Regions from separate parts of the Mycobacterium sp. C31M genome, predicted to be linked through region 2. Evidence: predicted binding sites of a transcription regulator. Region 2 holds the regulator's gene; the other holds the start of a gene.
What was found. The regulator LexA, encoded in region 2, represses DNA repair genes until DNA is damaged. The targets are predictions, from matches to a motif close to CGAACANNTGTTCG.

Region 1 (15,875 bases), on a different contig from region 2:
AGGTGAAGGTCCGCGCCGCCACCGAGGAGATCGAGCGTGCCCGCGACACCGTCAGCGGCATCGTCGGTGGCGAGGAGACCCGCTCGCTGGACAGCAGCCTGCAATTGGCCCGCAACACCCTGATCGACCGCAAGGCCGACGCGGGCCCCGGCTTGGCCGGCGCTTACGACGCGGTGCTGGTGGTCCCCGGCGACGGGCCGCGCGCGGCCACCGCCGCCGGGCCCGTGCAGCAGATTCCCGAGGCGCTGCGCGATTTCGTCAAGGCCGGTCAGGTCAGCTACCAGTACGCCACGGTGCACACCGACGGGTTTTCCGGGCCCGCGCTGATCGTGGGCAGCCCCAGCGGATCATCCCGTTCGGCGGTCACCAATCTTGAGCTCTACCTGATCTTCCCGCTGAGCAACGAGGAATCCACCATCGCGTTGGTGCGCGGCACCATGGCCACCGGTGGCATCGTGCTGCTCGGTCTGCTCGCTGCCATCGCCCTGTTGGTCGCCCGTCAGATCGTGCTGCCGGTGCGGTCGGCCTCGCGGATCGCCGAACGGTTCGCCGAGGGGCATCTGACCGAACGGATGCCGGTCCGTGGTGAGGACGACATGGCCCGGCTGGCCGTGTCGTTCAACGATATGGCCGAGAGTCTGTCCCGGCAGATCACCCAGCTCGAAGAGTTCGGAAACCTGCAGCGCCGCTTCACCTCCGACGTCAGCCACGAATTGCGCACCCCGCTGACCACGGTGCGGATGGCCGCCGACCTGATCCACGACCATGCCGAGGATCTGGACCCGGCGCTGCGCCGCTCGACCGAACTGATGGTCAACGAGCTCGATCGTTTCGAGACCCTGCTGGCCGATCTGCTGGAGATCTCCCGGCACGACGCCGGTGTCGCCGAACTGGCCGTCGAGGCCGTCGATCTGCGCGCGACGGTGCAGAGCGCCCTGGACAACGTCGGGCATCTGGCGGCCGACGCCGCGGTGCAACTCGACGTCGACCTGCCGACCGAGGGTGTCATCGCCGAGGTCGATCCGCGCCGCGTGGAACGCATCCTGCGCAATCTGATCGCCAATGCCATCGACCATGCCGAGCGCAAACCCGTGGAGATCCGGATGGCCGCCGACGAGGACACCGTCGCGGTCACCGTCCGCGATCACGGGGTGGGTCTGCGTCCGGGCGAGGAGAAGCTGGTGTTCAGCCGGTTCTGGCGCTCGGACCCGTCGCGCGTCCGACGCTCCGGCGGTACCGGGCTGGGGCTGGCCATCAGCATCGAGGACGCTCGGCTGCACCAGGGCCGCTTGGAGGCCTGGGGTGAACCGGGCAAGGGTGCGTGTTTCCGGCTGACGCTGCCGCTGATACGCGGGCACAAGGTGACCACGAGTCCGCTGCCGCTGAAACCGATCCCCGCTCCCGCTGGGCGCCGCGACCGGGAATCGGAGGGCGTATGAGACGCGTCCTTGCTGCACTGTGCATCGCGTTGACGGCGGTGCTGGTGTTGGCCGGTTGTGCCGGGGTTCCCACCTCGTCGGCCCCGCAGGCGATCGGCACCGTGGATCGGCCCGCACCGCCGAGTCTGCCGACGCCGACGCCCGGGATGGAACCCGATATCCTGCTGCGCGAATTCCTCAAGGCCACCGCCGATCCTGCCAACCGGCATCTGGCAGCCCGGCAGTTCCTCACCGAATCCGCTTCGCGCAGTTGGGATGACGCGGGTAGCGCTCTGCTGATCGACCGGGTGGTGTTCACCGAGACCCGTCGACCTGACCGGGTGACGGTCAGCATGCAGGCCGACATCCTGGGCTCGCTGTCCGATGTCGGGGTGTTCGAGACCGCCGAGGGCGCGCTACCGGATCCGGGCCCGATCGAACTGATCAACACCTCCGGTGGATGGCGTATCGACAAGTTGCCCAACGGGGTCTTCCTGGACTGGCAGCAGTTCCAGCAGACCTACCGACGGCACACGCTGTATTTCACCGATCCGACCGGCAACACCGTGGTGCCCGATCCGCGTTATGTCGCGGTCGCCGATTCCGATCAGCTGGCCACCGAGTTGATGTCCAAGCTCATCACCGGGCCGCGTCCGGAGATGGCGCACACCGTCCGCAACCTGCTTGCCGCGCCGATGCGGCTGCGCGGGCCGGTGACGCGCGCCGACGGCAGTAAGACCGGGATCGGCCGCGGCTACGGCGGTGCGCGCATCGACCTGGAGAACCTGTCCACCACCGACCCGCACACCCGACAACTGCTTGCCGCACAGATCATCTGGACGCTGGCGCGCGCCGGGATCAACGGCCCGTATGTCATCAACGCCGACGGCGCGGCCCTGGACGACCGATTCGCCGAGGGCTGGGACACCGCCGATGTGGCGGCCAGCGATCCGGGCGCGGCCGACGGCGCAGGCGCCGGACTGCACGCCCTGGTCCGAGGCTCACTGGTCTACCTCGACGGACAGCGCGCGCCGCGGGTACCCGGCCCATTCGGGCAACTGCCCGATCAGGAGTCGGCGGCGCTTTCACGCACCGGGCAGGAGGTCGCCTCGGTGGTGGTCTTGCGTCGCGACGCCCCCGATATGGCTTCCTCGCTATGGATCGGACCCCTCGGCGGCGAGGCTGCCCAGGCGTTGGACGGACGGTCGCTGACCAGGCCGAGTTGGTCACTGGACGAGGCGATCTGGATCGTCGTCGACGGTGTCAACGTGGTACGCGTGCTGCAGGAAGCCGCATCCGGTCAACCCGCCCGTATCCCGGTCGACTCGACCGCGGTCACCACCAAGTACCCCGGCGCCATCGCCGAACTCCAGCTGTCCCGCGACGGCACCCGCGCCGCCATGGTGATCAACGGTCAGGTGATCCTGGCCGGGGTCGAGCAAACTCCGGGCGGCGGGTACGCGTTGACCTATCCTCGCCGGCTCGGTTTCGGTCTGCGCGACACGGCCGTGTCGCTGTCCTGGCGGACCGGCGACGATATCGTCGTCACCCGCACCAACGCCGCCAACCCGGTGTCCTATGTAAACCTCGACGGCGTGAATTCCGATGGGCCCAACGGCAATCTGGCCGTGCCGATGTCGGTGGTCGCGGCCAACCCGTCGACCGTGTACGTCGCCGACCGGCGCGGAATCCTGCAACTGTCCGGTTCGGCCGCCGACAACGACCTCACCTGGTCGGAGGTCCAGCCGCTGATGATCGCCGGCGCGGTCCCCGTACTGCCGGGCTAGTGCCCTGAGTCGCCGATCTCCCGCCCGTAGCCGTGTTGGCCACCAACGGAATTCGCGACAGGCCAGCGGCTCAGGACACCGTGGGCCCGCGTATCACTATGGAGTTTTCAAGGTGCCGTTGAGCTTTGGGTTATGCGGCAGTCGGTAGGTCTGTCATGGTGCGTCTGGCGTGGGATCGCAGATGATCGGGTTCGGGTCCTGTCGGGTCGTAGGGTGGGATGAACCAGGGGTGCCGATCGCGGCCGAGGTAGATCTGCCAGCCGCTGTGGTGGATCAGGGTGTGGTGCACCCGGCACAACAACACCCCGCCGTCCAGACAGGTCGTCCCGCCTTCACTCCACGGGACGATGTGGTGGGCATCGCACCACGACACCGGCCGACCACACCCGGGAAAAGCACACCCACCGTCGCGGATCCCCAACGCCTTCCGGATATGTGGCGGGAACAACCTTTCGCTGCGTCCTACGTCCAGCGGGACGCCGCTGTGGTCGACGAGCACCGTGCTCAGGGTGCTGTCACACGCAATCAGATCCGCGGTGGCCGCGCTGACCGGGCCGGTGAACCCGAGCGTGTCCACGGCGTCGTCTCCGAGCCGATTCGGCCGGATCAATGTGACGTGCGGCAGCACCCCACCGGACATCGGCCGATCCGAGTGCGACAGATAGGTCCGCAGGATCTGCCCGAACGCATCGGCACGCCGCCGCCCCGGTGGCCGCGGGTCCGGGGAGCCGTCCGGCAGCGGGACGGGTCGGGTCAACGGATCCGACGCCGCCATGAACTCTTCTAGGGTCAGCGCATCCAGATCCATGGTCACCGTCGAGCGGCCGTCGCCGCTCTTCACCACCGTCATGTCGTTGAGGTCGGCATCCTCGGCCACCGGCACCGCCCGATCCCCGGAAGGCTGTTTGACTGCCCGGTCGATGGCAATCGCGCGCGCCTTGTCCCTCACCTCCGCCAGGGTCGTCTTGACCATCAACTTCCTCACCACGCCCGCCCGATCCTCCGCAGACAACGCGACCCGACTGTGCACATGCGCGACCCCGAGCCCGACCGCATCGGCGAACTCGATCCCGACCCCGCCCAGCCGTTGCGCCCGCGTCAACGCCGGTAGATCCGGTACCGCACGCCCCACCCGTATAGCTCGTTGCGCGGCACCGGGTGCCATCCCGATCGACGTGAGCAGATCAGCACCGGATTTCAAACGCTTACGGGCCGGCACCCCCAACCGCTCGGCCGCGGCCACTGCGGACGCGATCACGAAGTCGAACAGATTGCGTCCGGTCACCGCGGCCACCAGCACCGACAACAACGACTGCTCATCCACCAGCCGCGGACACTCCAACAGATGGAACACCGTCCGCCCCAGATCATCGTCCGGAACAGCGGACGGTGTCAGGTCGTCGATCAACGCATTCAGAAAAGACTCCAGACAAGCGGCGTCCATCGCGGGACCCACCTTTCCCACCAGGCCATCACAGCCCGATCCAGACAGCACAGCCCAACCAGCCCCGAAGGGTACGGTCGAACCTTGTCGACGACCACGTCGCCGGCGCGTGCTCACCGAAGCGGGAGCAACAGCAATTCGAACTTGTGTTCGAAGCTACGCTTGAACGTCCATCCTGGCAAGGGAAATGCTTAAGAATATTCTGAGCGTTTCGATGGTCAGCGAACACCGAAGCGAAACCCGCGCACCAGGGTCGTGACCCCGCGCGCGGGTCGCCCGGGGGTCCGAGATTGAAGAACACATGTGATTGGCTTGGCCGATGCACCCATGGACCGAACGACGTGTCGCCACGAACGGGGTCACGCTGCGGGTGCTCGAAGCGGGTGAGCCGGGGGCGCCGGTCGTCGTGCTGGCACACGGCTTCCCCGAATTGGGCTATTCGTGGCGGCACCAGATTCCGGTGCTCGCCGAGGCCGGCTATCACGTCGTCGCGCCCGATCGGCGCGGCTACGGCGGCTCGTCCCGACCGTCGGCGATCGAGGACTACGACATCACCAAGCTCACGGGAGACATCGCCGGCCTGCTCGACGCGGTCGGCGCGAGCCGCGCAGTAACGTTGGGACATGACTGGGGATCGGTGGTGGCCACGAGCTTTGCGCTGCTGTACCCGGACCGCGTCTCCGGCTGCGTGAGCCTCAGCGTGCCGCCGGCGCCACGCACACCCGCGCCGCCGACCGAGATGTGGCGCAACGCCTTTGGCGACAACTTCTCTACCTGCAGTACTTCCAGGAGCCGGGCCCGGCCGATGCCGAACTCGACGGTGGCCCCGCACGCACCCTTCGCCGGTTGTTCGGCGGGATGAAGTCGGTCGCCGGCGAGAACATCTTCCTGCAGATGGCGACGCCGGGGCCGGTGGGTTTCATCGACCGGCTGCCGGAGCCGGACGGCAGGCCCGCGTGGTTGTCCCAGGAGGCCGAGGACCGGTATGTCGCCGAGTTCACCGCGGGCGGTTTCACCGGACCGCTGAATTGGTACCGCAACTTCGATCGCAACTGGGAGCTGACGGCCGCCACACCGGCGGCGACCATCGCGGTGCCGACACTGTTCATCGGCGGCGCCGACGATCCCGCGCTGGCGCTCTCACCGCGGGATCGGGTGCGCGACTTGGTGTCCGGGCCGTACCGGGAGGTGTTGATCGACGATGCCGGACATTGGGTGCAGCAGGAGAAGCCGGCCGAGGTCAACGCCGCTCTGACCGAATTCCTGGGAGAACTGAAAGCACAGAAGAACTAACCCCGCTGCGCCGCCCGCTGCTGCGCGACGAACCGGATCGACATGCGCTGCAACAACCCCGGCGCAAACCGGGCGAATCGCCACGCCGTGCGGGCTTGCCGTGGCCACACCAATAACGCCTTGTTGCGTTCGATGGCGCGCAGGGTATCGGCGGCCAGCTCGTCGGCGGAGGCGAACGTCGTGTTGCGCTGGCCCATCCGGTAGAAGTCGCGGCCGACGAACCCACCGACGGACCCCTTGTCCAAAATCGGGGTCTCGACGGCGGTGGGGCAGATCGCCAGCACCCCGACCCCGCGACCGGCGGCCTCCGACCGCAGCGCCAGCGACAGCCCGACGACGGCGTGCTTGGTCATCACATAACTGGTGATCTGGCCTGCCGCGGCCAGGCCTGCCATGGACGCGGTGTTCACGATGTGCCCGTGCCCCTGACGGACCATCAACGGGTAGGCAGCCGCCACCCCGTGCACGACACCTCGGATGTTGATGTCGATGATCGAGTTCCACTGATCCAGGGTCAGCAGTTCGGTGTCCCCACCCCAGGTGATGCCGGCGTTGTTCACCATCAGATCCAGCCGCCCGGCGCGGGCCACCACGTCATCGACACAGGTCTGCACCGCCGCGGCGTCGGTGACATCGAGCCGGGCCCACCGCGCACCGAGCGGTTCGGCGGTGCTCCGCGCCGCGGCCTCGTCGATATCGGTGCACACCACCTCGGCACCGGCGGCGGCCAGTGCCCGGCACAGCGCCGCCCCGATACCCGACCCGGCGCCGGTGACGATCGCATGCTTGCTCGTGAACATGTCGAAAGCCTAACGGTAATGGCAACAGTCCAGGGCGGTGTCGGACCCCGCGCCGACACTGGCCGCATGCTGCTGGATCTGATGCTGCCCGTCGAATGCGGCGGCTGCGGCGCCCCGTCGACACGGTGGTGTCCCACCTGCGACGTCGAACTACGGGTCCGTGCCACCGCGCCGCGGGTGGTGACCCCGCGGCTGGATCCCGGCGTGCCGGTGCTGTCCCTGGGCCGCTACGCCGCCGGCCGACGGCTCGCGATCATCGCGATGAAGGAGCGCGGGCGCACCGACCTGAGCGCGCCGCTGGGTGCGGCACTCGGTATCGGCCTGGACCGCCTGCTGACCTGGGGCCTGGTCGACACACCGCTGACGGTGGTGCCGGCCCCGACCCGGCGGCTGGCCGCCCGCCGGCGCGGTGGTGATCCGGTGACCCGGATGGCGACGCGGGCGGCGGCGGACCTACCCGACGTCACGGTGGTGCGGGCGCTGCGGCTGACCGGCTTCGCCCGCGACTCGGTGGGGCTGTCCAGTGCCGACCGGCAACACAATCTGGCGGGCCGGGTCCGGGTGACACGCCCGGTCGACGGGGCCGTCATCGTCGTCGACGACATCGTCACCACCGGGGCCACGGCCCGGGAATCGGTGCGTGCCCTGCAAACAGCCGGAGTGGCTGTGCAGGCAGTTCTGACGCTCGCCGATGCGTGACCGGGGCGCGGTGCTGTTGCACTGAGATGAAGAACTAAAAACAGGTCTGCGAAATTGGTGGCACATATGGGTGAACTCCGACTACCGTCGGTGCCAACAACCCGTGAATGCTTCACGGCGGCACCCGCAAGTTGGGCGCCCGTGCGGCACCGGGACTGCCCGAGTGCGGTAGGAGGTGAGAACTCGACACCTGACGCCGGCGGGCGCGCGGCATCCACACTCCCCGTCGGTGTATTTGTGACGATCCGGCACGCGAAGTGCGTGCGACTGCCGACAGAAACGAGTTGTCAAGCATGTCAACGAATTCCGTGGAAACTGACCGCTCCACCATGGTCATCGACGACCTGGACGAGGCCCCTGATGCGCCGGCGATGAATGCCGATGTCGTCGTCAAGGGTCGCAACGTCGAGGTACCCGAGCACTTCCGCATCTATGTCGCGGAGAAGCTGGCTCGACTCGAACGATTCGACAAGACCATCTATCTGTTCGATGTGGAACTCGACCACGAACGCAACCGACGTCAACGCAAGAACTGTCAGCACGTCGAGATCACTGTCCGCGGACGCGGCCCGGTCGTGCGCGGCGAAGCCTGCGCCGACAGCTTCTACGCCGCGCTCGAATCGGCGGTAAGCAAACTCGAAGCCCGGCTGCGCCGCACCAAGGATCGCCGCAAGATCCACTACGGCGACAAGACGCCGGTGTCATTGCACGAGGCCACCGCGGTTCTCCCGCCCGAGGAACGGCCGTCCCAGCCGGATCCGTTCTCGATCGACCCCGCCGATTTCCACGAGCCGGGGCGAATCGTGCGAACAAAGGACCACGAGGCCACCCCGATGAGCGTCGACGACGCGCTCTACGAGATGGAACTCGTCGGGCACGATTTCTTCCTCTTCCACGACAAGGAGTCGGACCGGCCGACGGTGGTCTACCGCCGTCACGCCTACGACTACGGACTGATCCGGCTGGCCTAGCCGGCCGTCCAGCACGAGCCCCCGGCACTCGTTGCCGGGGGCTCGTCGCATTGTCAGGGCACTTTCAGCGGTCCGGGCAGGGCGGTCGCCTACGATGGATTGGGTCAATCGCTGACGACATTCATCAACCCACAGGGGAAATAGCGTGCTCGATAAGTTGCTCCGTCTCGGTGAAGGCCGCATGGTCAAGCGCCTCAAAAAGGTCGCCGACTACGTGGACTCCCTGTCCGACGACGTCGAGAAGCTGTCAGACGCCGAGCTCCGCGCCAAGACCGACGAGTTCCGCAAGCGTCTCGACGGCGGCGAGGACGTCGACGACCTGCTGCCCGAGGCGTTTGCGGTCGCCCGTGAAGCCGCCTGGCGGGTGCTCGGCCAGCGACCGTTCCTGGTCCAGCTGATGGGCGGCGCGGCGCTGCACTTCGGCAACGTCGCCGAGATGAAGACCGGTGAGGGCAAGACCCTGACCGGTGTCATGCCCGCCTACCTGAACGCGCTGACGGGCAACGGCGCGCACATCGTCACCGTCAACGACTACCTGGCCAAACGCGACAGCGAGCAGATGGGCCGTATCCACCGGTTCCTGGGGCTCGACGTCGGGGTCATCCTGTCCGGCCTGACCCCGGATCAGCGGCGCGCCGCGTACGCGGCCGATATCACCTACGGCACCAACAACGAGTTCGGCTTCGACTACCTGCGCGACAACATGGCCCACTCCGTGGACGACATGGTGCAGCGCGGACACAACTTCGCCATCGTCGATGAGGTCGACTCGATCCTGATCGACGAGGCCCGTACCCCGCTGATCATCTCCGGTCCGGCCGACGGCGCATCGAACTGGTACGCCGAGTTCGCCCGGCTGGCCCCGCTGATGGAGAAGGACACCCACTACGAGGTCGACCTGCGCAAGCGCACCATCGGTGTGCACGAGCTCGGTGTCGAGTTCGTCGAGGACCAGCTCGGCATCGAGAACCTCTACGAGTCCACCAACTCGCCGCTGATCAGCCACCTGAACAACGCCATCAAGGCCAAGGAACTGTTCCTGCGCGACAAGGACTACATCGTCCGCAACGGTGAGGTCATCATCGTCGACGAGTTCACCGGACGAGTGCTGGTGGGTCGGCGCTACAACGAGGGCATGCACCAGGCCATCGAGGCCAAGGAACGCGTCGAGATCAAAAACGAGAACCAGACGCTGGCCACCATCACGCTGCAGAACTACTTCCGGCTCTACAAGAAGCTGTCCGGCATGACCGGTACGGCCCAGACCGAGGCCTCCGAACTGCACGAGATCTACAAGCTCGGTGTGGTGTCGATTCCCACCAACCGCCCGATGATCCGCGAGGACTCCTCGGACCTGATCTACAAGACCGAGGAAGCCAAGTACATCGCCGTCGTCGACGATGTGGTTGAGCGCTACGAGAAGGGCCAGCCGGTACTGATCGGCACCACCTCGGTGGAGCGCTCGGAGTACCTGTCGCGCCAGTTCACCAAGCGCAAGGTGCCGCACAACGTCCTCAACGCCAAGTACCACGAGTCCGAGGCGAACATCATCGCCGAGGCCGGGCGGCGTGGCGCCATCACCGTCGCCACCAACATGGCCGGCCGCGGTACCGACATCGTGCTCGGCGGCAACGTGGAGTTCCTGGCCGACAAGCGGCTCAAGGATCAGGGCCTCGATCCGGTGACCACTCCGGAGGACTACGAGGCGGCCTGGGAGCCGACCGTCACGAAGATCAAGGAAGAGGCCAAGGGCGAGGCCGACGAGGTTCGCGCCGCCGGTGGCCTGTACGTGCTGGGCACCGAGCGGCACGAGTCCCGTCGTATCGACAACCAGTTGCGCGGTCGTTCCGGCCGCCAGGGCGACCCGGGCGAGTCCCGGTTCTACTTGTCGCTCGGTGACGAGTTGATGCGACGCTTCAACGGCGCGACGCTGGAGACCCTGCTGACCCGGCTGAATCTGCCCGAGGATGTGCCGATCGAGGCCAAGATGGTCACCCGCGCCATCAAGAGCGCGCAGACCCAGGTCGAGCAGCAGAACTTCGAGGTCCGCAAGAACGTCCTCAAGTACGACGAGGTGATGAACCGGCAGCGCACGGTCGTCTACGACGAGCGCCGGATGATCCTGGAGGGCGAGAACCTGCAGCAGCAGGCGCACGACATGATGGTCGACGTCATCACCGCCTACGTGAACGGCGCCACCGCCGAGGGCTACTCCGAGGACTGGGACCTGGAGAAGCTGTGGGAGGCGCTCAAGGCGCTGTACCCGGTGAGCATCGACCACCATGACCTGCTGGACTCAGACGCCGTCGGTGAACCGGGCGAGCTGACCCGCGAGGAACTGCTCGACGCCCTGGTCGCCGACGCCGAAAAGGCCTACGCCACCCGCGAGGCGCAGATCGACGCCATCGGTGGCGAGGGTGCGATGCGTCAGCTGGAACGCAACGTCCTGCTCAACGTGATCGACCGCAAGTGGCGCGAGCACCTCTACGAGATGGACTACCTCAAGGAGGGCATCGGCCTGCGTGCCATGGCGCAGCGCGATCCGCTGGTCGAGTACCAGCGCGAGGGCTACGACATGTTCGTCGCCATGCTCGACGGCCTGAAGGAGGAGTCCGTCGGATTCCTGTTCAACGTCGCCGTCGAGGCCGCCCCGCCGACCGCGCCGACCGTCACGCCGATGTCGCAGGGACTTGCCGACTTCGCCGCTGCGGCGGCCGAGCAGGCTGCCACCCAGGGACAGGGCCAGGTCGCCACCAAGGAGCGCCCGGCGGGTGTGCAAGCCAAGGGGATCGGTGACGGCGGTGCGCCGCCGCTGACCTACTCCGGCCCAGCCGAGGACGGCTCGACCGAGGTCAAGCGCTCCGGCGGGACGACCACTGCGACCGGCGGCGGGACGCGCAAGGAACGCCGCGAGGCCGCCCGCCGCAGCAAGAAGCGCTAACCGCTCTGCAGCGCTAACCGAGCTGCAGCGCCACCATCTGCCAGCGTCCGGACACGATCTCGACGCGGGCGGCGATGGCGCGTACCCGTGACCCGCGGGTGTAGGTGGCGAACACCTCGGCCGCGGTGACCGGCTGCTCGGCCCCGATGATGATGCTGCGCAACCGGATTCGCCGTAGCACAGCGGTGCCGCCTACCTGCGGTGTGCGCGACAGCGACTGCGCGGTGTCGATCAGGCTGGGGGCGAGCATCCCGCGCAACTGACCGGCCGGGCGACGCCGGTCCACCACCTCGAGCACCCGGCGCAACGCGGTATCGGCGAACACCGCCGCCGCGGTCGGGGCGGGCATCTCACCGGCGATCGCGGGCGGGCGCAGCTGTCGCGGTGTGCGCCGGCGCGGGGCGGCCGTCGGCGGATGGTGCACGCTCCCCGACGGTGGTGGCTCGCAGTCGATCACCGGCGAGGTGAGCAGCGGATGCGGTCGATGGTGCGGGGTGGACTTCACGGGCTCTCCAGCGGGCAGGGTCGGACAGGGCGGCTGCTGGAGAGGCACAGGCATATTGATGATGGCACGGCCGCGTGGGGGTCCCGCGCACCGAAAGTGTCGGCGGATCCACAGCCACCTGTGATGCGCGGGCCACACTCCGACGGCTACGGTGGCGTTGACAACAGCGGTGCGGCGAGGGTTAAGGGGGGCGGCGTCGCGATGGTGACCAGGTTGTCGGCATCGGACGCAGCGTTCTATCACCTGGAGAACAGCGCGACGCCGATGTACGTCGGATCGTTGTCGATCGTGCGCAAACCGCGCGGTGGGCTGAGCTACGAGTCGGTGCTGGCCACCGTCGAACAGCGGTTGCCCCAGATTCCGCGGTACCGGCAGAAGGTGCGCGAGGTGATCCTCGGGCTGGCCCGCCCGGTCTGGATCGACGACGCAGACTTCGACATCACCTATCACGTGCGACGTTCAGCGCTGCCGTCCCCGGGCAGCGACACCCAGCTGCACGACCTGATCGCCCGGATCGGGTCCCGGCCGCTGGACAAGTCCCGCCCGCTGTGGGAGATGTACATCATCGAGGGTCTGACCCGGAACCGGATCGCCATCTACACCAAGTCCCATCAGGCGCTGGTCAACGGGATGTCGGCGCTGGAGATCGGGCACGTCATCGCTGACCGCACCCAGAAGGCCCCGGAATTCGGTGAGGACATCTGGATCCCGGCCCGCGAACCGAGCGCGCAGCGACTGCTGGCGGGCGCTGTCGGAGAGTGGATCACCCGGCCCACCGCGCAGGCCGCCGCGGTGCGGTCCTCGATGGCCGAACTGATAACCAACGCCGGCGCGCTGGTCGACGCCGGCCGCCGGGTCGCCGATGTGGCCCGCACGGTGGCCCGCGGGACCGCGCCGAGCAGCCCGCTGAACACCACGGTGTCGCGTAGCCGTCGGCTCACCGTGGCGGCACACAAGCTGGAGGATTACCGCGCGCTGCGGGCGCGCTACGAATGTGACGTCAACGACGTGGTGTTGGCGGTGGTCGCCGGCGCGCTACGCAACTGGCTGCTGTCCCGTGGTGAACCGGTGACCGCGACGTCGACGGTGCGTGCCATGGCCCCCAACTCGGTGTATCCGGATGCCGAGATCGACTCCGTCGGCCCCGGTCAGGCCATCAGCGAGGTGTCGCCGTTCCTGGTGGACCTGCCGGTCGGTGAGGGCAACGCGGTGGTGCGGCTGTCCCAGATCGCGCATGCCACCGAATCGCATTCCACCGCCGCCAGTCTGGTCGACGCCCGCACCATCGTGACGCTGTCCGGCTTCGCCCCGCCCACCCTGCACGCCATGGGCATCCGGGTCGCCACCAGTTTCTCGGCCCGTCAGTTCAATTTGCTGATCACCAATGTGCCGGGCGCCCAGAAACAGATGTACATCGCCGGCGCCAAACTGCTGGAGACCTACGCGGCACCGCCGCTGCTCGCCAACCAGGTCCTGGCCATCGCCGTGACCTCGTACAACGGCATGTTGTACTTCGGCATCAACGCCGATCGGGACGCTATGAGTGATGTCGAGGTGCTGCCGACGCTGCTGCGCGAATCACTCGAGGAATTGCTCGACGCCACCCGGTAGAAATTTGACGTGGTTGCCCGAAGGGGAGTCTGATGGATCAACCATGCCTGATACCGATAGTGAAAATACGAAACTAGACAAGTTGCACGCAATACCGCATCCGGTGCTCGACGTCCCGATCGACGAGGATGCCCTGACCGACCGACGCCGTATCGATCTGGTGGTTTTCGGTGTCACCGCCGCCATCGCGATCGGGTTTCTGATCTGGGGTTTCGTCAATACCGCGTCGCTCGCGGCGGCCTCCGGGGATGCGCTGGGCTGGGTGTTGACCAATGCCGGCTGGCTGTTCACCCTGACCGCCTCGGGATTCGTGATCTTCGTGCTGTGGATCGCGATGGGCCGGTTCGGCAACATCCCGCTCGGCCGCGATGACGAGGAACCCGAATTCCGCACGGTGTCCTGGGTGGCCATGATGTTCAGCGCCGGAATGGGTATCGGCCTGATGTTCTTCGGGGTGGCCGAGCCGCTGTCACATCTGGTGACACCGCCGCCGGGCACCGGTGCGGAGGGCAACCCGGAGGCCATTCAGAACGCGATGGCCACGACGCTGTTCCACTGGACCTTGCACCCGTGGGCCATCTACGCGGTCGTCGGCCTGGCCATCGCCTACGGGGTCTACCGCAAGGGTCGCTTCCAGCTGATCAGCGCGGCATTCGAACCGTTGATCGGTGCGCGCGCCAACGGCGGTCTCGGCAAGGTCATCGACATGCTGGCGATCTTCGCCACCCTTTTCGGGTCGGCCGCCTCACTCGGCTTGGGCGCCTTGCAGATTCGCAGCGGTCTGGAGATCGTGGCCGGCATCGGGGCCACGGGTAACGCCATCCTGATCGGCATCATCGCCCTGCTGACATGTGCCTTCGTGCTGTCGGCGGTGTCCGGGGTGGCCCGCGGTATCCAGTGGCTGTCCAATATCAACATGGTGCTGGCGCTTACGCTCGCGCTGTTCGTCTTCATCGTCGGACCCACCATCTTCATCCTGAATCTCATCCCGACCTCGATCGGCAGCTACTTCCAGGACCTGGCCATGATGGCCGCGCGCACCGGTGCCGAGGGTGCCGAGACCGACGCCTGGCTGGGTTCGTGGACGGTCTTCTACTGGGCGTGGTGGATTTCCTGGACCCCGTTCGTCGGGATGTTCATCGCGCGGATCTCCCGTGGACGCACCATCCGGCAGTTCGTCACCGGAGTGCTGCTGGTGCCCAGTCTGGTGTCGCTGGTCTGGTTCGCCATCTTCGGCGGTGCGGCGATCGACGCCCAGCTCGGCGGCACCGATCTGGCCGGGGAAGGCTCCCAGGAGGCGCAGCTGTTCGGGCTGTTGGCCGAGTACCCGATCGCGACCGTCTCCAGCATCGTGGTGATGGTGCTGGTCGCCATCTTCTTCGTCTCCGGCGCCGACGCGGCGTCCATCGTGATGGGCTCGCTGTCCGAGCGTGGCACCATCGAGCCCAGTCGCAAGACCGTCATCTTCTGGGGTGTGGCCACCGGTGCGGTGGCGGCCGTGATGTTGCTCGCCGGCGGCTCGGATGCGTTGACCGGGCTGCAGTCGATCACCATCATCGCGGCGCTGCCGTTTGTCGTGGTGATGATCGGGCTGGCGGTCGCGCTGGTGAAGGATCTGCAACAGGACCCGTTGATGGTGCGCCGGCAGTACGCGGTGGAGGCTGTGCATTCGGCGGTGATCGCGGGTGTGACCCAGCACGGTGACGACTTCGTGCTCGCGGTGCAGAAGGATCCCGAAGCCGAGCGCTAGTCTCGCCTGGTGCGTGTCTACATTCCGGCGACGCTGGAGATGCTGGGTCAGTTGGTAGCCGACCGGCTGATCCATGCCCGCAGCGGCACGGCGTTCGCGGTGACCCCGGCGCTGCGTGAGTCCTACTCCGAGGGTGACGAGGACGAGCTCTCGGAGGTGGCCCTGCGTGATGCCGCGCTGGCGTCGCTGAGGTTGCTGTCGGGCGAACAGGCGACAACCACCGCAGACAATTTGCCGCCGCGGCGGGCCGTTCTGGTCGCCGAGGTGAAGGGTGCGACGGTCCGGTCCGATCTGGACGACGCCGTCGTCCGGTTGGCCGGGCCCGTCGCTTTCGACGACATCATCGCAGCGTATGTGGACAATGCGGCCGCCGAGCAGGCGGTGCGCACCGCGGTCGAGGTGATCGACGAGGCCGACCTGGGTGACGAGGATGCCGAGCTGGCGGTCGGCGATGCCCAGGATCACGACCTGGCCTGGTACGCCCCGCAGGAGTTGCCATTCCTGCTCGATCTGTTGTGACGCAGATCGCTTTCGCCGCCGCCGGAAAATGTGTACGGCGGCGTAACTTACGGTACCGTAGGTTAGCGCGGACGTGAGGAGCACAGGGGCAGTGGCTAAGAGTCAGATCAAGGTGTCGGCCAAAGTGGCCGACACGG
Region 2 (15,875 bases):
CTGGAACCGGACCTGCGCTGGGAGCGCTTCGTGACCGCGGTGCGGCTGCTGGCCGAACGCCTGGGAGTGCGCCAGGTCATCGGTCTGGGCACCATCCCGATGGCGGTGCCGCACACCCGGCCGGTGACGCTGACCGCGCACTCCCCGAATTCGGAACTGATCGCGGAGTACACGCCGTGGGTCGGCGAGGTGCAGGTGCCGGCCAGCGTGTCCAGCCTGTTGGAGTACCGGATGGGCCAACACGGCCACGATGCGCTGGGCTTCACCGTGCATGTGCCGCACTACCTGGCGCAGACCGCCTATCCCCCGGCCGCCGAGACCCTGCTGGCCGAGGCCGCCCGGGCGGCGTCGCTGGACATCCCGCTGACCGCCCTGGGCGAGGCCGCCGTCGAGGTGCACACCAAGATCAACGAGCAGGTCGAGGGCAGTGCCGAGGTCGCTCAGGTGGTGACCGCCCTGGAGCGTCAGTACGATGCGTTCGTTGCCGCCCAGGAGAATCGGTCGCTGCTCGCCCGCGACGAGGATCTGCCCAGCGGCGATGAGCTGGGTGCGGAGTTCGAACGCTTCCTGGCTCAACAGGATGCCCAGCAGGACGACGACACACGGGGCGGTTTCCCGGACGGGTTCCCCGACGGGGACGACCGCAGCTAGCCCGCGTCACGGGGCCGACAGGCGAGGAGTGGCAGCATGGCCGACCGGAAGACCACCCTTCGCAGCGTGCGAGAGGTCACCCCGACCCTGCAGTTCGCCACCATCCACGGTTATCGCCGGGCCTACCGGATCGCCGGGTCGGGCCCGGCGATGCTGCTGATCCACGGGATCGGCGACAACTCGACCACCTGGCACACCGTCCAGACGATGCTGGCCCGCCGCTTCACCGTCATCGCTCCCGACCTGCTGGGGCACGGGCAGTCCGACAAACCGCGTGCGGACTACTCGGTGGCGGCCTACGCCAACGGCATGCGCGATCTGCTCAGCGTGCTCAACATCGACCGGGTGACGGTGGTCGGCCATTCGCTCGGCGGCGGGGTGGCGATGCAGTTTGCCTACCAGTTCCCGCAATTCGTGGACCGGTTGGTACTGGTCGGCGCCGGCGGGGTGACCAAGGACGTGAACGTCGTGCTGCGGATCGCGGCACTGCCGGGTGTCAGCGAGTCGTTGGCACTGCTGCGACTGCCGCTGGTGCTGCCCACCCTGCAGGCCATGGGCCGCATCGGTGGCACCGTGCTGGGGTCAACCGGGGTGGGGCGCGATCTGCCCGACATGTTGCGGGTGCTGGCCGATCTGCCCGAGCCCACCGCCTCCTCGGCCTTCGCCAGGACGCTACGTGCGGTGGTGGACTGGCGCGGCCAGGTGGTCACCATGCTGGACCGATGTTATCTGACCGAATCCGTTCCGGTGCAATTGATCTGGGGATCCCAGGATTCGGTGATCCCGGTCAGCCATGCCCGACTGGCACATGCGGCCATGCCCGGGTCGGCACTCGAGATCTTCGACAGGTCCGGGCATTTCCCGTTCCACGACGACCCCGACAGGTTCGTCGACGTGGTGCAGCGGTTCATCGACACCACGGTGCCCTCCGAATACGACCACGAACTGCTGCGCTCGCTGTTGCGCACCGGGATCAGTGAACGCGCCATCACCGGGCCACTGGACACCCGGGTCGCGGTTCTGGACGCGATGGGCGCCGACGAGCGCAGCGCCACCTGACTACGATGAAGACATGGCCGTCAACGTTGATGTGTTGCGTGTGTTCACCAATTCGACAGGCGAGTTCGGCAATCCGCTAGGCGTGATCGACGCCGCGACGGTCGATCCCGCGGACCGACAGCGTATCGCCGCCGAATTGGGTTACAGCGAAACCGTTTTCATCGATATCCCGGATCCCGGCGCGGCGACCGCGCATGTGCGGATCTTCACCCCGGCAACCGAGTTACCGTTTGCCGGACATCCGACCGTCGGCACTTCGTGGTGGTTGAAGCAGCGAGGTGTCCCGGTGCGCACCTTGCAGGTGCCGGCCGGACTGGTACAGGTCGACTATGTCGACGACGAGTTCACCGCGATCAGTGCGCGGTCGGAGTGGGCGCCCGAGTTGGCGGTCTACGACCTCGATTCGGCCGAGCAGGTGCTCGCCGCCGATCCGGCCGATTACGGCGACGACATCGAGCACTACGTGTGGGCCTGGACCGATCGTGCGGCGGGTGCGCTGCGATCGCGAATGTTCGCCCCGCACCTGGGGATCGCCGAGGACGAGGCCACCGGCGCAGCGGCGGTGCGGATGACCGACTATCTGAGCCGTGACCTGCTGATAACGCAGGGCAAGGGCTCCGAGATCCGCACCTGGTGGGATCCGGCGGGCTGGGTGAAGGTGGCCGGTCGCGTCATCGAGGACGGTGTCCGGCAGATCGACTGAACGGTCAGCCGGAGGTGCCGACGCGACGATGGGCGCGCAGCGCCTCGATCTCGCGTTCAAAATCGTCGGCCGACGAGAACGACCGGTACACCGAGGCGAACCGCAGATAGGCCACCTCGTCGAGATCGCGCAGCGGGCCCAGAATGGCCAGTCCGACCTCGTTGCTAGGGATTTCGGGAGAGCCCGCGGCCCGCACCGCGTCCTCGACCTGCTGGGCGAGCAGATTGAGTGCGTCATCGTCGACATCGCGCCCCTGGCAGGCACGCCGCACGCCTTTGATGACCTTTTCCCTGCTGAAGGGCTCAGTGACACCGCTGCGCTTGACCACAGCCAACACCGCGGTCTCCACAGTGGTGAACCGCCGCCCACACTCGGGGCAGGAACGTCGACGCCGGATGGCCTGACCTTCGTCGGTCTCGCGGGAATCGACGACACGCGAGTCCGGATGACGACAGAACGGACAGTGCATCACCGCTCCTTCGCCGTACCACAGGTGGCCCAGATTTGACGCTTCCGAGCGTACCTGCACGATCCGGGGCCGTCGCACTCCCGTGCCGATGAGCACGGCCTCAGCCGATGGGTGCGATCAGGGTCTGACCCACCCGCACCGCGGCGGTGTCGAGCTTGTTGAGCTCACGGATGCGCTGCACCACCGAGTCGGCGGGCACATCGGGCGCCACCCGGGCCGCGATGCTCTGCAGCGTCTCCCCCGTCTGCACCTCGACGACCGACAGCCGGGTCGGCATCTGGACCTGCTGCTCGGCGGCGGGGGCGCCGACCTGGGCCACCAGCCCCAGCCAGAGCGTGAAACCACCGGCGAGCAGCGCCAACAACACTGTCGCGACGGGTGTGATGGGCCGGCGACGGTGCGATGCGCGCGACATCAGCACACCGGTACCGCGATACCCGACCGCGCCACCACCGGGCCGACGGGTCTGCGGCCGGCGACGCCTTCGCACCACGACATCGCGCGGCAGCGGCCATACCTCGGCGGCCGCCGCCGGGCGGCGCTCCAACTCCTGCGGCCGGACAGCCGAACGGCCGCGCACATCGCTTCGTGCCTCGAGAATCGTCATGTGCCTTACCTCCCGGTGAGTAACGTTCGCTTCTATGTTCGAAATACTAATCGATCATCTGTTCGATGAATAGAACACGTGATCGAACTGTTGCGAAACGATAGCGGCGACCACCGACAAGTGAGCGCGGCCGACGTGTTGAATGACCCCATGACGACCACCGGCCGGACCAGGCGTTCGCCGCGCGCACTGATCGCGCTGGCCATTCAGGCCCTGGAGGACATCTCCGAACTACGCCGCTCGGCCCAGTTCATCGCGGAGAACATCGCCGCACTCAGCGAGAGCGCCGCCGGCATCAACCGGCATGCTGAGACCATCGCCACCCAGATCACCGGGCTCAGCGAATCGGCGCACGGCATCGACGTGCACGCCGAGAAGATCGCCGCCGAGGCGGGCCTGATCTCCCAGCGGCTGCCCACCATCCAACGGTTGGCCGAGGTCATCGACCCGCTGGAGAGTACGGTCGCCCGCCTCGGCTGGATCGCCGACCGGATTCCCGGCGGCAAGCGCTGATCAGCCGCGGCCGCCGGCCAGCAGACCGGTGGAGGCGAACCTCAGGCCGCGCCGCAGCTCGTCGAGACTGATCGGATCGTCGCTCTCGATATAGCGCAGTGTGGTCGCCACAGCCATGTTGTAGAACAGCCAGGCCAGCGCCCTGGCGCTGAGGTCGTCGCGATACCGGTCCCGGTAGTGGCCCATGTGCAGGGTGGCCATCGCCAGCAGGGTGGCGTTCAACCCGGAGATGTTGTCGAATGTGCGTACATGGTCGGGCCGCTCGGCCAGATGGCGGATGAGCCGGGTCTCGGGCGCGGCCATGGCGACCGACCGCAACAGCTCCTCGATCGCCGGCGCCTGTTCGGCCGCCTTCCACGGCGATCCGGGCGGTCGCGCGATCCGGGCGGTCGCGCGATCCGGTCGGTGGACTCGGTGCTGCGCTGGACCTACGGCGGCACCGAGGCCGTTGCCGAGAAGGTGGAACTGCTGCGCGACAACCGCAGACTGGCCCCGGCTGTTGCACATGCCGATGCGCGACTACCCGAACACCCCCGCCGAGATGGACGCCTACTTCGAATCATGGGTCGACCGGCTGGAAGCCACTCCGCAGGCCCGTCAGCTGATCGAGGAGATGAAAACCGGCAAGGTGGAACTGCCGCCGTCGGCGCCCCGGGTGCTGCATCCGGTGGCGCGCCGGGCCCTGCGACCCGGCCTGCGGCTGAACTATCTGTCGGTGATCGGGCTGCTCGACCCGCGGCTGCGCGCCAAACTCGGTGTCACCTGGAGCGCGGACGAGGAGCGCGAGCTTCAGCGCATCTACCGGGCCATCCGCTTCGCCTACCGGGTGCTGCCGGACCGCCTGACCTACTTCTCGCTGGCCTTGCGATTGTTCTTCCAGCCGGTGCCGATCGCCTGGGCGCTGTGGTCGACGGGGATACCGCGCCGCCGCTGAGCCACGACACGCCTCGAACACATGTTTGATTATCTCGGGCGTGGCGACTACATTCGGCCATATGAGCGACAGCACCAACACCCCTGAGGCACGCTCCGGTCTGACCGAGCGTCAGCGCACCATTCTCGAGGTCATCCGTACCTCGGTCACCACTCGCGGTTATCCACCGAGCATCCGGGAGATCGGCGACGCCGTCGGGTTGACCTCGACGTCATCGGTGGCGCACCAGTTGCGCACCCTGGAGAAAAAGGGCTACCTGCGCCGCGACCCCAACCGCCCGCGCGCGGTGGACGTCCGCGGGGCCGACGACAACGTCACACCCATCGTGGCTACGGATGTGGCGGGCTCCGACAGCCTGCCCGAGCCGACGTTCGTACCGGTGCTCGGCCGGATCGCGGCCGGCGGACCCATCCTGGCCGAGGAGGCCGTCGAGGACGTCTTCCCGCTGCCCCGCGAGTTGGTCGGCGAGGGTTCGCTGTTCCTGCTCAAGGTGGTCGGCGAGTCGATGATCGACGCGGCGATCTGCGATGGCGACTGGGTGGTCGTCCGGCAGCAGAACGTCGCCGACAACGGCGATATCGTCGCCGCAATGATCGACGGTGAGGCCACCGTGAAGACCTTCAAGCGGACCCGTGGTCAGGTGTGGCTGATGCCGCACAACCCGGCGTTCGACCCGATCGACGGGAACGACGCCGTCATCCTGGGCAAGGTCGTCACCGTCATCCGCAAGGTCTGATCAGTCTGCCCGGATGAACCCGTTCGCCTGTGCGAATTCCTCACTGGCGAACCAGATCTCGGCCTCGGTGTCGCGGTAGCCACGGCTGCCCGGCGCCCAGTACAGGCCGGTCTTGGTATCGGCCTTGACCGGATAGCCCTCGGGCGCCCGGTACCGGTCGGTGGTGGCCAGCCGCATGGAGGTCCAGCCGGCGTCGTCGGCCTCGTCATCTGATGAGGCAGCGGCGTGTCGCCCGCTCGGGACGTCCATCACCGCCGTCGGCTGCTCCAGCCGCGGCTCCGGTTCGGGCTCCGCGAGCACCGGCTCCTCAAGTGCGGACTCGAACGGCAGCGACTCGATCCGGGTCGGCGCGGTGTCGATGGCGTCATCGTCGAACAATGGCAAGTCGGCCGGCGGTTCGGCCGCGATATCCGGGGTCTCCAGTTCGTCGCCGAAGCGGTCGTCGGCGCCGTATTCGTACTCATGCTCGTCGGCATCGTCGACATCCCGGTCGAAGTCGTCGGGCTCGTCGACGACGTCCTCGGCCGGGGCCAGACCGGCCTCCGCCGTGCGCTTGGCATATGGCGGGGTCTCGCTGTCCGCGGGCACCGACGCCCACTGACTGGGCTGGACGTAGTCGTTGGCGGGTCCGGTATGGAACTCGTCCTCCCGGCTCTCGTACCGGTCCTCGTAGCCGCCGTAGCCGCGGTCATACGGTTCGTCGAGGTGATCGTCTTCGCGTGGCCGCCGGTTACGCAGCACCGCGACGGCGATCACGGCGATCAGACCCAGCAGCGGGATCAGGCCGAGCAACCACCACCAGCGCCAGGTGTACCACTTGTCGCCATCGGCGGCCGGTGCGGCTTCCGGGGACTCGGCGGGTGCCTGCGGCGCGTCCGCGCCGGGCACCTCCAGGCCGGCCAGCTGCGACTGCAGCCCGGCGGGCTCGGTGCTGAATCTGTTGGCGGCCTTGTCCCAGGAGATCGAGCCGCCACTGAACTGCTGAGTGATGACACCGCCGTTGTCGGTCTGATCGGTCTTGGGCGCGCCGAGTTCACCGGTCGCGCCGCCGAGCTTGTCCCAGGCCGCGTTCATCGCGCCGCGGACGATCACCGCGCCGAAATCAGGGGTCCAGAAGATGACCGGCTTGTCCTCGGCGGCGAACGGCACCACCGCGCTCTGCGGGGCCAGCCCGCCGTCACCCTCACTCGCGGTGGGGAACCCGAGGTCACCGGTGGGGCCGCCGACACTCTCGTACTTGGCCAGCACCTGACCGGTCACCACATTGGCGCCGGTGGCCGGGCTGTAGAAGATCTTGCCGCCGGTGTAGTTCTGCCCGACACCGTCGGCGCCGATCGCGTACTGCGCGCCCTCCTCGGCACCCAGCGGGCCGAGCGCGCCACCGGCGGCCCGACGCGCCGCGGCGATCGCCGAGGTGGCATCCGAGGGCACTTCGACCGCACCCAGCTGGCCGGCCAGCTCGGGCGGAGTGGTGGTGAAGGTGCGGGTCTTGCGATCCCAGGAGATCTCGCCGCCGGTGAACTTCTGCGCGACGACATCGCCGTTGGTGGTCTCGTCATCGCTGGGCACACCCAGGACACCGGCCGAGCCGCCCACGGCGTCCCAGGCGCTGTTGATCGCGCCGCGGACTACCCGGGCACCGGTGTCCGGGGTCCAGAAGATGACCGGGCTGTCGGGTGCGTTGAAGGTGACGTTGCGGCTGTTGGCGGCGCGCCCGGGTCCCTCGTCGATGGTCGGGAAGCCCAGGTCGCTGTCGGCGGGACCGCCCAGGGACTCGTACTTCTCCAGGATGGCGCCGGTCACGATGTGCGCGCCGGTCTCCGGGGTGAAGAAGATCTTGCCGCCGGCGAAGTTCTGCCCAAAGCCGTCGCCGGCCGGGTAGACGCCACCGTCCTTGGGTCCCAACGGTCCGGCGGGGCCACCACCGACGGTTTCCCATGCCGCGGTGATCGCCGCGTCGGCATCAGCTTCCGGTTCTGCGCCGGCCGGCGGCGCGACCAGCACCGTCGCGGCCATCAGCCCGGCACCCACCAGCAGGGCGGCTGCCCGTCCGGCAAGGTTGCCCAGCCGGGTTCGCTGCCTGGTCATTCGGTCCTCCCCGAAGTTGTGCAAAACCCCACGAAAGTATCGTGTTCGTCAACTCTGCGTCAGCCGAGCGCGAACTCGTGGGATATCGCCACCTGCACCGACGGCGTGTCGTACCCCCGAAAGCCTAAGTGGAACCCGACAATCGCGGTCACACACCCAGGCTGCGGCCGATGATCTCCTTCATGATCTCGGTCGTCCCGCCGTAGATCGTCTGGATCCGGGAGTCCAGGAACGCCCTCGCGATCGGGTATTCCCGCATGTAGCCATAGCCGCCGTGAAGTTGCAGGCAGCGGTCCACCAGCCGCACCTGGGCCTCGGTGCTGAACCACTTGGCCATCGCGGCCTGCTCGACGGTGAGCTTGCGATCCAGGTGCAGTCGGATGAACTCGTCGACCATGATCCGGATCGCGGTCGTCTCGGTCGCCAGCTCGGCGAGGGTGAACCGGCTGTTCTGGAAGCTGCCGATCGGTTTGCCGAACGCCTTGCGCTCCTTGGTGTACTGCAGGGTCTGCTCGAGCGCCGATTCCATCGCGGCCGCCGCCATCACCGCGATGCTGATGCGCTCCTGGGGCAGGTTCTGCATCAGGTACAGGAAGCCCATGCCCTCCTGACCGAGCAGGTTCTCCACCGGCACCCGGACATCGGTGAAGGACAGCTCCGCGGTGTCCTGCGCGTCCAGGCCGATCTTGTCGAGGTGGCGGCCACGCTCGAAGCCCGCCATCCCGCGCTCGACGACCAGCAGCGAGAAGCCCTGCGCACCCTTGTCGGGGTCGGTGCAGGCGACCACGATCACCAGGTCGGCGTGAATGCCGTTGGTGATGAACGTCTTCGAACCGTTCAGGACGTAGTGGTCACCGTCGCGCACCGCGCGGGCCTTGATGCCCTGCAGGTCGCTGCCGGTGCCGGGCTCGGTCATTGCGATCGCCGTGATCAATTCGCCACTGCAGAATCCGGGCAGCCAACGCTGCTTCTGTTCCTCGTTGGCGAGCTCGATCAGGTACGGCGCGATGACATCGTTCTGCAAGGTGAAACCCAGCCCGCTGTGCCGGCCCGCCGAGGTCTCCTCGGTGATGACGACGTTGTAGCGGAAGTCCGGGTTGCCGCCACCGCCGTACTCCTCGGGCACGGCCATCCCCAGAAAGCCCTGCTTGCCGGCTTCCCGCCAGACCTCGCGGTCGACGATCTTGGCCTTCTCCCACTCCTCCTGGTACGGCGCGGCGTGCCGGTCCAGGAACGCTCGGTAGGACTCGCGGAACAGGTCGTGCTCGGGCTCGAACAGTGTGCGGTCGAACTTGACGGCGCCCATATGTGACCTCCGGTACTGGTTGAGGGTGTTGGCGCCCAACATATACCAACCGGATGGTTGGTCGAAGCCCGCGGCGGCGGCCCTAGGATTGACGGGGTGTCCCGCAGCAGCCTCGCCCACTGGGGCGCCTTCACCGCCGATATCGCTGCCGGAGACATCAAGTCGGTGACACCTGCGCCCGGGGATGTCGATCCCTCCCCACTGCTGGACAACCTGCCCGGCTCACTACGACACCGGTCCCGGATCACCGGTCCCGCGATCCGCGTCGGCTGGTTGCGCGACGGCCCCGGCCCCAGCGATGCGCGCGGCGCCGACGAGTTCGTCGCGGTGTCCTGGGAGGAACTGACGCAGCGGCTGGCCGACGAGTTACGCCGGGTCGTCGACACGCACGGCAACGAGGCCATCTACGGCGGGTCCTACGGGTGGGCCAGCGCCGGCCGCTTCCACCACGCCCAGAGCCAGGTGCACCGATTCCTCAAACTGCTCGGCGGCTACACCTTCTCCCGGCACTCCTACAGCCTGGGCGCCACCGGGGTGATCATGCCCCGGGTCGTGGGCACCCATGACGACCTGTTCAAACGCTCCACGGCCTGGGATGTCATCGTCGAGCACACCGACCTGCTGGTGTGCTTCGGCGGGCTGGCGTTGAAGAACACCGGGATCAATCACGGTGGCACATCGGCACATCCGGCGCGGGCCGCGCTGCGGGGCCTGCGCGACCGGGGCGGCCACATCATCTCGTTCTCCCCGTTGCGCGACGACGTCGACGGCGAACACGACTGGCATGCGCCGATTCCGGGCACCGATGTGGCCATCATGCTGGGGTTGGCGCACGTGCTGGCCACCGAGGGGCTGGCCGACCGGGCCTTCCTCGACGAATACTGCATCGGCTATCCGCGGTTCGAGCGTTATCTACTCGGCGTCGACGACGGGGTCCCCAAATCGGCGCAGTGGGCAGCCGACATCAGCGGGCTGGCGGCCGAGGACATCACCGCGCTGGCCCGGCGGATGGCCGCCGGCCGCACGCTGGTGACGGTCAGCTGGTCGTTGCAGCGGACCCGACACGGCGAACAGGCCCCGTGGATGGGTCTGACGCTGGCCGCGATGCTCGGCCAGATCGGGCTTGCCGGAGGCGGTTTCGGGCACGGTTACGGCTCCATGAACGAGCCGGGGCTGGCCCCGCTGCGCCATTCGCTGCCGGTGCTGCCGCAGGGCGCCAACCCGGTGCGCACCTTCATCCCGGTGGCCGCGGTCAGCGATATGCTGCTGCATCCCGGCGAGCAGTTCGACTACAACGGCCGCCGACTCACCTACCCGGATATCCGGCTGGTCTACTGGGCCGGCGGCAACCCGTTCCACCACCACCAGAACATTCCGCGGTTGCGCCGCGCGCTGGCCAGACCGGACACCATCGTCGTGCACGATCCGTACTGGACGGCGATGGCCAAACACGCCGATATCGTGGTGCCGTCGACCACCGCCTACGAGCGTGACGACTACTCCGGCTCCAAGAACGACCCGCTGCTGGTCGCGATGCCCGCGCTGGCCGCACCGTACGCACAGTCCCGCGACGATTACACGACCTTCGCCGCGCTGGCCGACCGGCTCGGTATCGGCGAGCAGTTCACCGAGGGGCGCACGGCCCGGCAGTGGCTGGTGCACATGTACGAAAAGTGGTCGGCAGGATTGGATTTCGAGGTGCCGTCGTTCGACCAGTTCTGGGCCGACGGCCGGCTGCGGCTACCGACCGAGGCCGGGCTGACGCTGCTGGCCGACTACCGCAGCGATCCCTACACCCACCGGCTGAACACCCCGAGTGGGCGCATCGAGATCTTCTCCGCCGATATCGACGGGTTCGGCTACTCCGACTGTGTCGGTCACCCCGCGTGGTTCGAACCCACCGAATGGCTCGGCGGGCAGCGCGCGGCGACCTACCCGCTGCACTTGCTCGCCAATCAACCGGCGAGCCGCTTGCACAGCCAGCTCGACACCGGGGCGACCAGTCAGAAGTCCAAAGTGTCCGGGCGCGAACCGATCCGGATGCACCCCGAGGATGCCGCCGAGCGCGGCCTGACCGATGGTGATGTGGTGCGGGTGTTCAACGACCGCGGTGCCTGCCTGGCCGGTGTGGTGACCGATAGCGGTGTCCGCCGCCGGGTGGTCCAACTGTCCACCGGCGCCTGGTATGACCCACTGGACCCCACCGACCCGGATTCGCTGTGCGTGCACGGCAATCCGAACGTTCTCACCGAGGATGTCGGAACCTCGTCGCTGGCGCGCGGGTGCACGGGTGCCCATGTGCTGGTGCAGGTGGAACTGTTCGCCGGGGAGGTCCCGGCGGTGACGGCCCATGAGCCTCCGGTGATCCGTTAGTCCTGGCCCTCCCCCGTCGCTTCGCTCGCCCCGCGGGGCAGCCGGGGCGCAATCAGGTCGACGAAGGCGTCGACCACCCGGTAGCTGTCGGCCATCAAGAAGTCACCGCGGATCGATCCCGACAGCATGGTGGAGATGATCCCCCAGACCATGAGCGCGGTATCGGCCGACTCCTGTTCGCCGAGTGCCGCGAAATCGGTGGCCAGCGTGCGCTGTGCCACCGTGGCGAACTGGTCCATCAGGGCCCGCGCGTTGTCGTCGGTCGTGTTCTGCAGCAGCATGCACACCTTGAAGAAGCCCGGCCACCGTTCGAAGCTGGCGATCACGCCGCGCATCTTCTCGCGCACCCGTGTCTCGGTGGGCGGGGCGTCGGCGGCGGCGTCGGCGAACACCGGTTGCGCCCATTCCATCAGCACGGCCGCGTAGACATGCTCCTTGGAGCTGAAATAGCGGTACAGCGTCCCGAGTGCCACGTGGGCGGCCTCGGCCACATCGCGCATCTGGATCTGCTCGTAATCGTGGGCCTTCAGCAGATCCATTGCTGCGGTGACGATCTGGGTGCGCCGGGCCTGCTTGTAACCGGGCAGGGTCTCCGTCACGATCGGGGCAGACCGAGGATCATGGTGGCGATGATGTTGAGCTGGATCTCGATGGTGCCACCACCGATCACCTCGGCGGGCATCATCAGGCTGTCGGCGACCGCGGGTTGCGCACCACCGCCGACCATGGCGGCCCGCCCGCTGAAGGCCAGCGCGTCGGCGGTCACCTTGCGCACCAGCAGCGCGGTGCCCACCTTGCCGACACTGGACGCCGGCCCCGGTCCGTGCCCGGCCAGCCGACGCAGCGTGTCCCGGACGGCCAGCGCACCGATCGCGTTGGTGGCCGCGCGCACCTGCCCGAGCGCCTGGCGCACCGCCGGGTCACCCTGGCAGGCCAGTGCGCGCAGTTCACTTTCCTTGTCCAGCTTGGCATATGCACCGATGGCGACCCGTTCGTTTGCCATCGTCGCCAGTGCATGCGACCAACCCGCGGTCGGCTCCCCCACCAGCATGTCGTCGGGCACGAACACATCGTCGAAGAACACCTCGTTGAAGTGTTCGTCACCGCTGGCGGTGCGCAGCGGCCGGACCGTGATCCCCGGGGTGTCCATGTCGACCAGGAAGTAACCGATGCCTTTATGTTTTGCAGCGTTTGGGTCCGTTCTGGCCAGCAGCGCCCCCCAATCGGCACGCTGCGCCGAGGAGGTCCAGACCTTCTGGCCGTTGATCCGCCAGCCCCCGTCGACCTTGGTGGCCCGCGTGGCCAGTGCGGCCAGATCCGAACCGGCGCCCGGCTCGGAGAACAGCTGGCACCAGCCGATCTCGCCGCGCAGGGTCGGGACGGCGAACCGGTCGCGCTGGGCATCGGTCCCGGCGATGAGCACGGTGGGCAGGATCCATTGGGCGATGCCCAGCGACGGCCGTACCAGGTGGGCGCGCTTGCCGAATTCCTCGTCGATGATGAGCTGTTGTGCCGGTGTCGCATCCAGGCCCCACGGCGCGGACAGATAAGGCGCCACCAGCCCGGCGTCGGCCAGAGCACTGCGTTGCGGGCCGGTCCAGTATTCGTCGTAGTCGGGATTCTGCCGGCCCGGCGCTTCGTTGCCCAGCAGGGCCGCGGCGTCCAGCTCGGCCGCCACCGAGGCCCGGAACTCCTCCTCGACCTCGGCCAGTTCGATGGCGAAATCTCTTGGTGGCCAGTCAGTTTCACCGAGGGTGTGGCACCACTGCGTGACGTTCCCGGCCGCCGCGGCCAGGCTGATCGACCGCTTCCAGTACAGGTGCAGGTCGTGTTCCCAGGTGTAGCCGATGGCACCGAACATGGTCAGCGCGTCGACCACGAGTTCGGGGAGCCGGCCGATCGCGGTGATGGCCGCGCCCGCTGCCGCGATCCGATGCTGGGCAGGCGACTGCTCGGCGCCGCGCACCGCATCCCACGCCGCGGCGGCCGCGAGTTCGGAGTTGATGAACAGCATGGCGGCCTTGTGCTGCAACGCCTGGAAGGATCCGATCGGTCGGCCGAACTGTTCGCGGACCTTCAGGTAGGCGACGACATTGTCGACACACCAGCGCGCGATGCCGGCGGCCTCGGCCGCCATCAATCCGATGGCATGACACTGTGCACGGACGGGGTCGATGTCGGCCAGCACGGCCGCGACATGGACCCGCGCACCGTCGCAGGTCAGCGTGCCGACATCGCGGGTCAGGTCGGTGGGTGCGTCGGCGTGCGTCGAGACGCCCGGTGCATCGGTGCGCAGGACACACCAGAGTGGTTGACCGGTATCGGTTTCCGCGCTAACGATCACCCGGGTGGCCGCGGCGATGCCGAGCTGCGGGCCGGCGGTGCCGGTGAGGCGCCATCCGTCGGCATCGGCGTGCGCCCGCAGCAGCCCATCGGCCGGTAACAGCACCGCCGCCGGTTCGCCGTCGACAATGGCCGCCAGCAGCTCCCGCGCCGCGGGCCGGTCCGGGTCGTCGGCGACCACGACCCCGGCGATCACGGTCGGCAGCAGCGGTCCCGGCAGCAGGCCGTAACCGGCCGCATCGAGCACACAGGCCACGTCGGCGGTGCCACCGCCCTGGCCACCGACCTGTTCGGGCAGATGCACCGCGTGCAGGCCGTGCGATACCAGCGCGGCCCAGAAGCCGGGCAGGGTACCGGCAGCCAGCGAATCGAACTGCGCACGGGTGAGTTCCAAACCGCCGTGCCGGGCGGCGAATCCGGTCATCGCCTCGGCCAGCTGGGCCTGTTCGTCGGTGAGGGCCAAGGCCACGGGAGTCTCCTAGTCCGCCGCGGTGTAATGCAGCAGGGTGATATCGGATTCGGCGGGTTCGGTGAACACGGGTGTCATCGGCATGCCGATGCGCAACCGCGCGGGATCCACGCCGACCAGTTCGGTGGCCAGTCGCGGGCCTTCGGTCCACTGCACGACGCCGAGCAGATGCGGTACGGCATCGGCGAACTGGGGTGCGACGGGCCGTTGTGCGACGGCGAAGCTGACCAGGGTCGCCGCCCCGGAGATCTGGCGCCACTGCAGATCGTCGGCCAGCGTGCCCGGCGCCAGCACCCGCGGGTAGAAGACGTAGGCGTCCAGCGACGGCGAGAACTGGACCCAGATCTCGTGGCGGCGCAGGCCGTCCCAGAACGGCGCCGAGGTGGGTGTGGGCAGGGGCAATGGTCGAGCGAGCGGCCCCTGCATCGCGGTGGTCATCTAGTCGCCCTCCAAGACGAGTGCTTCCTGCTCGCTGAGCACACCACCGTTGCCCGAGACGAAGGCGCGGTGGCACTCGGCGATCTGGGTGGCCGCCGCGCGGCCCATCAGCTGGCGGGTGGCGTCGCAGACATGGTGCAGCCCACCGGCATTACCGGGCTGGCCGTACCCGAGCTGACCGCCGGCGGTGTTCATCGGGAAGTCGCCGCGGAAGGTCAGGTCGTGGTCGGTGACGAACTGCATCCCCTTGCCCTTCTCGCAGAATCCGGCGTCCTCCAACGTCAGCAGCGCGGTGATGGTGTAGCAGTCATAGATCGACACCATGTCCATATCGGCGGGTGTCACCCCGGCCATCCCGAAGGCGGTGTCGGCGACCTTGATCATCGGGGTCTGCAGCGGGTCGGCGGCGTACACCGGCGACTTGTAGGGCACCCGTTCGCCGAAGCCCTTGATCCAGACCGGGCGGTGCCGGCTCTTGCGGGCGAGCTCAGCGTTGGTGATCAGCACCGCCGAGCCGCCCATGCACGGCATCACGATCTCCAGCATGTGCAACGGCGAGGCGATGATCGGGCTGTCCAGCACATCGGCGATGGTCAGCGGCTTGTCCTTGAACACCGCGCCCGGGGTGTGGTTGGCGTTGGCCCGTTGGTCGACGACGATCTTGGCCATCGCCGTCTCGTCGTATCCGTATGCGGCGGCGTACATCTGGGCCACCTGGGCATAGGGCCCGTTCTGGCCGAGGTAGCCGTAGGGGATCTCGAACTCGGCCTGCGGCGACCCGAACCGGAAGCTGGAGGCACCGAAATACAGGGCGTCACCGGGATCGTAGGGCCGCTGCGCCGACATGGGCGTCAGATAGTTGGCCGGGATGGCGCACAACACCGCCTGACAGATACCCAGTTCGATGGCCGCCGCCGCCCGCCACACCATCGCGGCCCCGGAGGCGCCGCCGAGGTCGACGAGTTCGGCGTAATTGACGTTCAGGCCGAGGTATTCGACGACGGTCGACGGTACGAACAATTGGGATTCGGCCACGCCGCAGGTGATCAGGCCGTCCACCTGGTCGACCGAGATACCGGCATCGGCCGCGGCGGCCGCTGCCAACCGCGCCCACTGTTCGAGGATGAACTCCGGCGTCCCGGTCGGCTTCCGGGTCGCGGGCAACTCGTGAAACCCGACGATGGCC

Region 1: the regulator LexA is predicted to act here: its motif matches at 4,789-4,802, upstream of ACLBYA_RS15690 (DUF222 domain-containing protein).

What each region holds. Positions count from the first base shown of each region.
Region 1 is NZ_JBKFAX010000009.1:180,086-195,960, forward strand. Features, by position in the region: gene mtrB (MtrAB system histidine kinase MtrB) at 1-1,439, shown strand, start outside; gene lpqB (MtrAB system accessory lipoprotein LpqB) at 1,436-3,205, shown strand; gene ACLBYA_RS15690 (DUF222 domain-containing protein) at 3,336-4,649, opposite strand; partial or broken gene ACLBYA_RS15695 (alpha/beta fold hydrolase) at 4,969-5,942, shown strand; gene ACLBYA_RS15700 (SDR family NAD(P)-dependent oxidoreductase) at 5,939-6,742, opposite strand; gene ACLBYA_RS15705 (ComF family protein) at 6,812-7,441, shown strand; gene hpf (ribosome hibernation-promoting factor, HPF/YfiA family) at 7,771-8,412, shown strand; gene secA (preprotein translocase subunit SecA) at 8,558-11,353, shown strand; gene ACLBYA_RS15720 (Rv3235 family protein) at 11,367-11,858, opposite strand; gene ACLBYA_RS15725 (WS/DGAT/MGAT family O-acyltransferase) at 12,060-13,469, shown strand; gene ACLBYA_RS15730 (BCCT family transporter) at 13,513-15,219, shown strand; gene ACLBYA_RS15735 (DUF6912 family protein) at 15,226-15,738, shown strand; gene ACLBYA_RS15740 (ferredoxin reductase) at 15,830-15,875, shown strand, end outside.
Region 2 is NZ_JBKFAX010000010.1:102,603-118,477, reverse strand. Features, by position in the region: gene ACLBYA_RS16695 (proteasome assembly chaperone family protein) at 1-651, shown strand, start outside; gene ACLBYA_RS16690 (alpha/beta fold hydrolase) at 688-1,710, shown strand; gene ACLBYA_RS16685 (PhzF family phenazine biosynthesis protein) at 1,724-2,413, shown strand; gene nrdR (transcriptional regulator NrdR) at 2,418-2,882, opposite strand; gene ACLBYA_RS16675 (LysM peptidoglycan-binding domain-containing protein) at 2,983-3,489, opposite strand; gene ACLBYA_RS16670 (hypothetical protein) at 3,640-4,002, shown strand; gene ACLBYA_RS16665 (TetR/AcrR family transcriptional regulator) at 4,003-4,509, opposite strand; gene ACLBYA_RS16660 (oxygenase MpaB family protein) at 4,508-4,936, shown strand; gene lexA (transcriptional repressor LexA) at 4,998-5,672, shown strand; gene ACLBYA_RS16650 (LGFP repeat-containing protein) at 5,673-7,760, opposite strand; gene ACLBYA_RS16645 (acyl-CoA dehydrogenase family protein) at 7,909-9,066, opposite strand; gene ACLBYA_RS16640 (molybdopterin-dependent oxidoreductase) at 9,163-11,439, shown strand; gene ACLBYA_RS16635 (TetR/AcrR family transcriptional regulator) at 11,436-12,038, opposite strand; gene ACLBYA_RS16630 (acyl-CoA dehydrogenase) at 12,035-14,251, opposite strand; gene ACLBYA_RS16625 (Zn-ribbon domain-containing OB-fold protein) at 14,261-14,689, opposite strand; gene ACLBYA_RS16620 (thiolase family protein) at 14,690-15,875, opposite strand, start outside.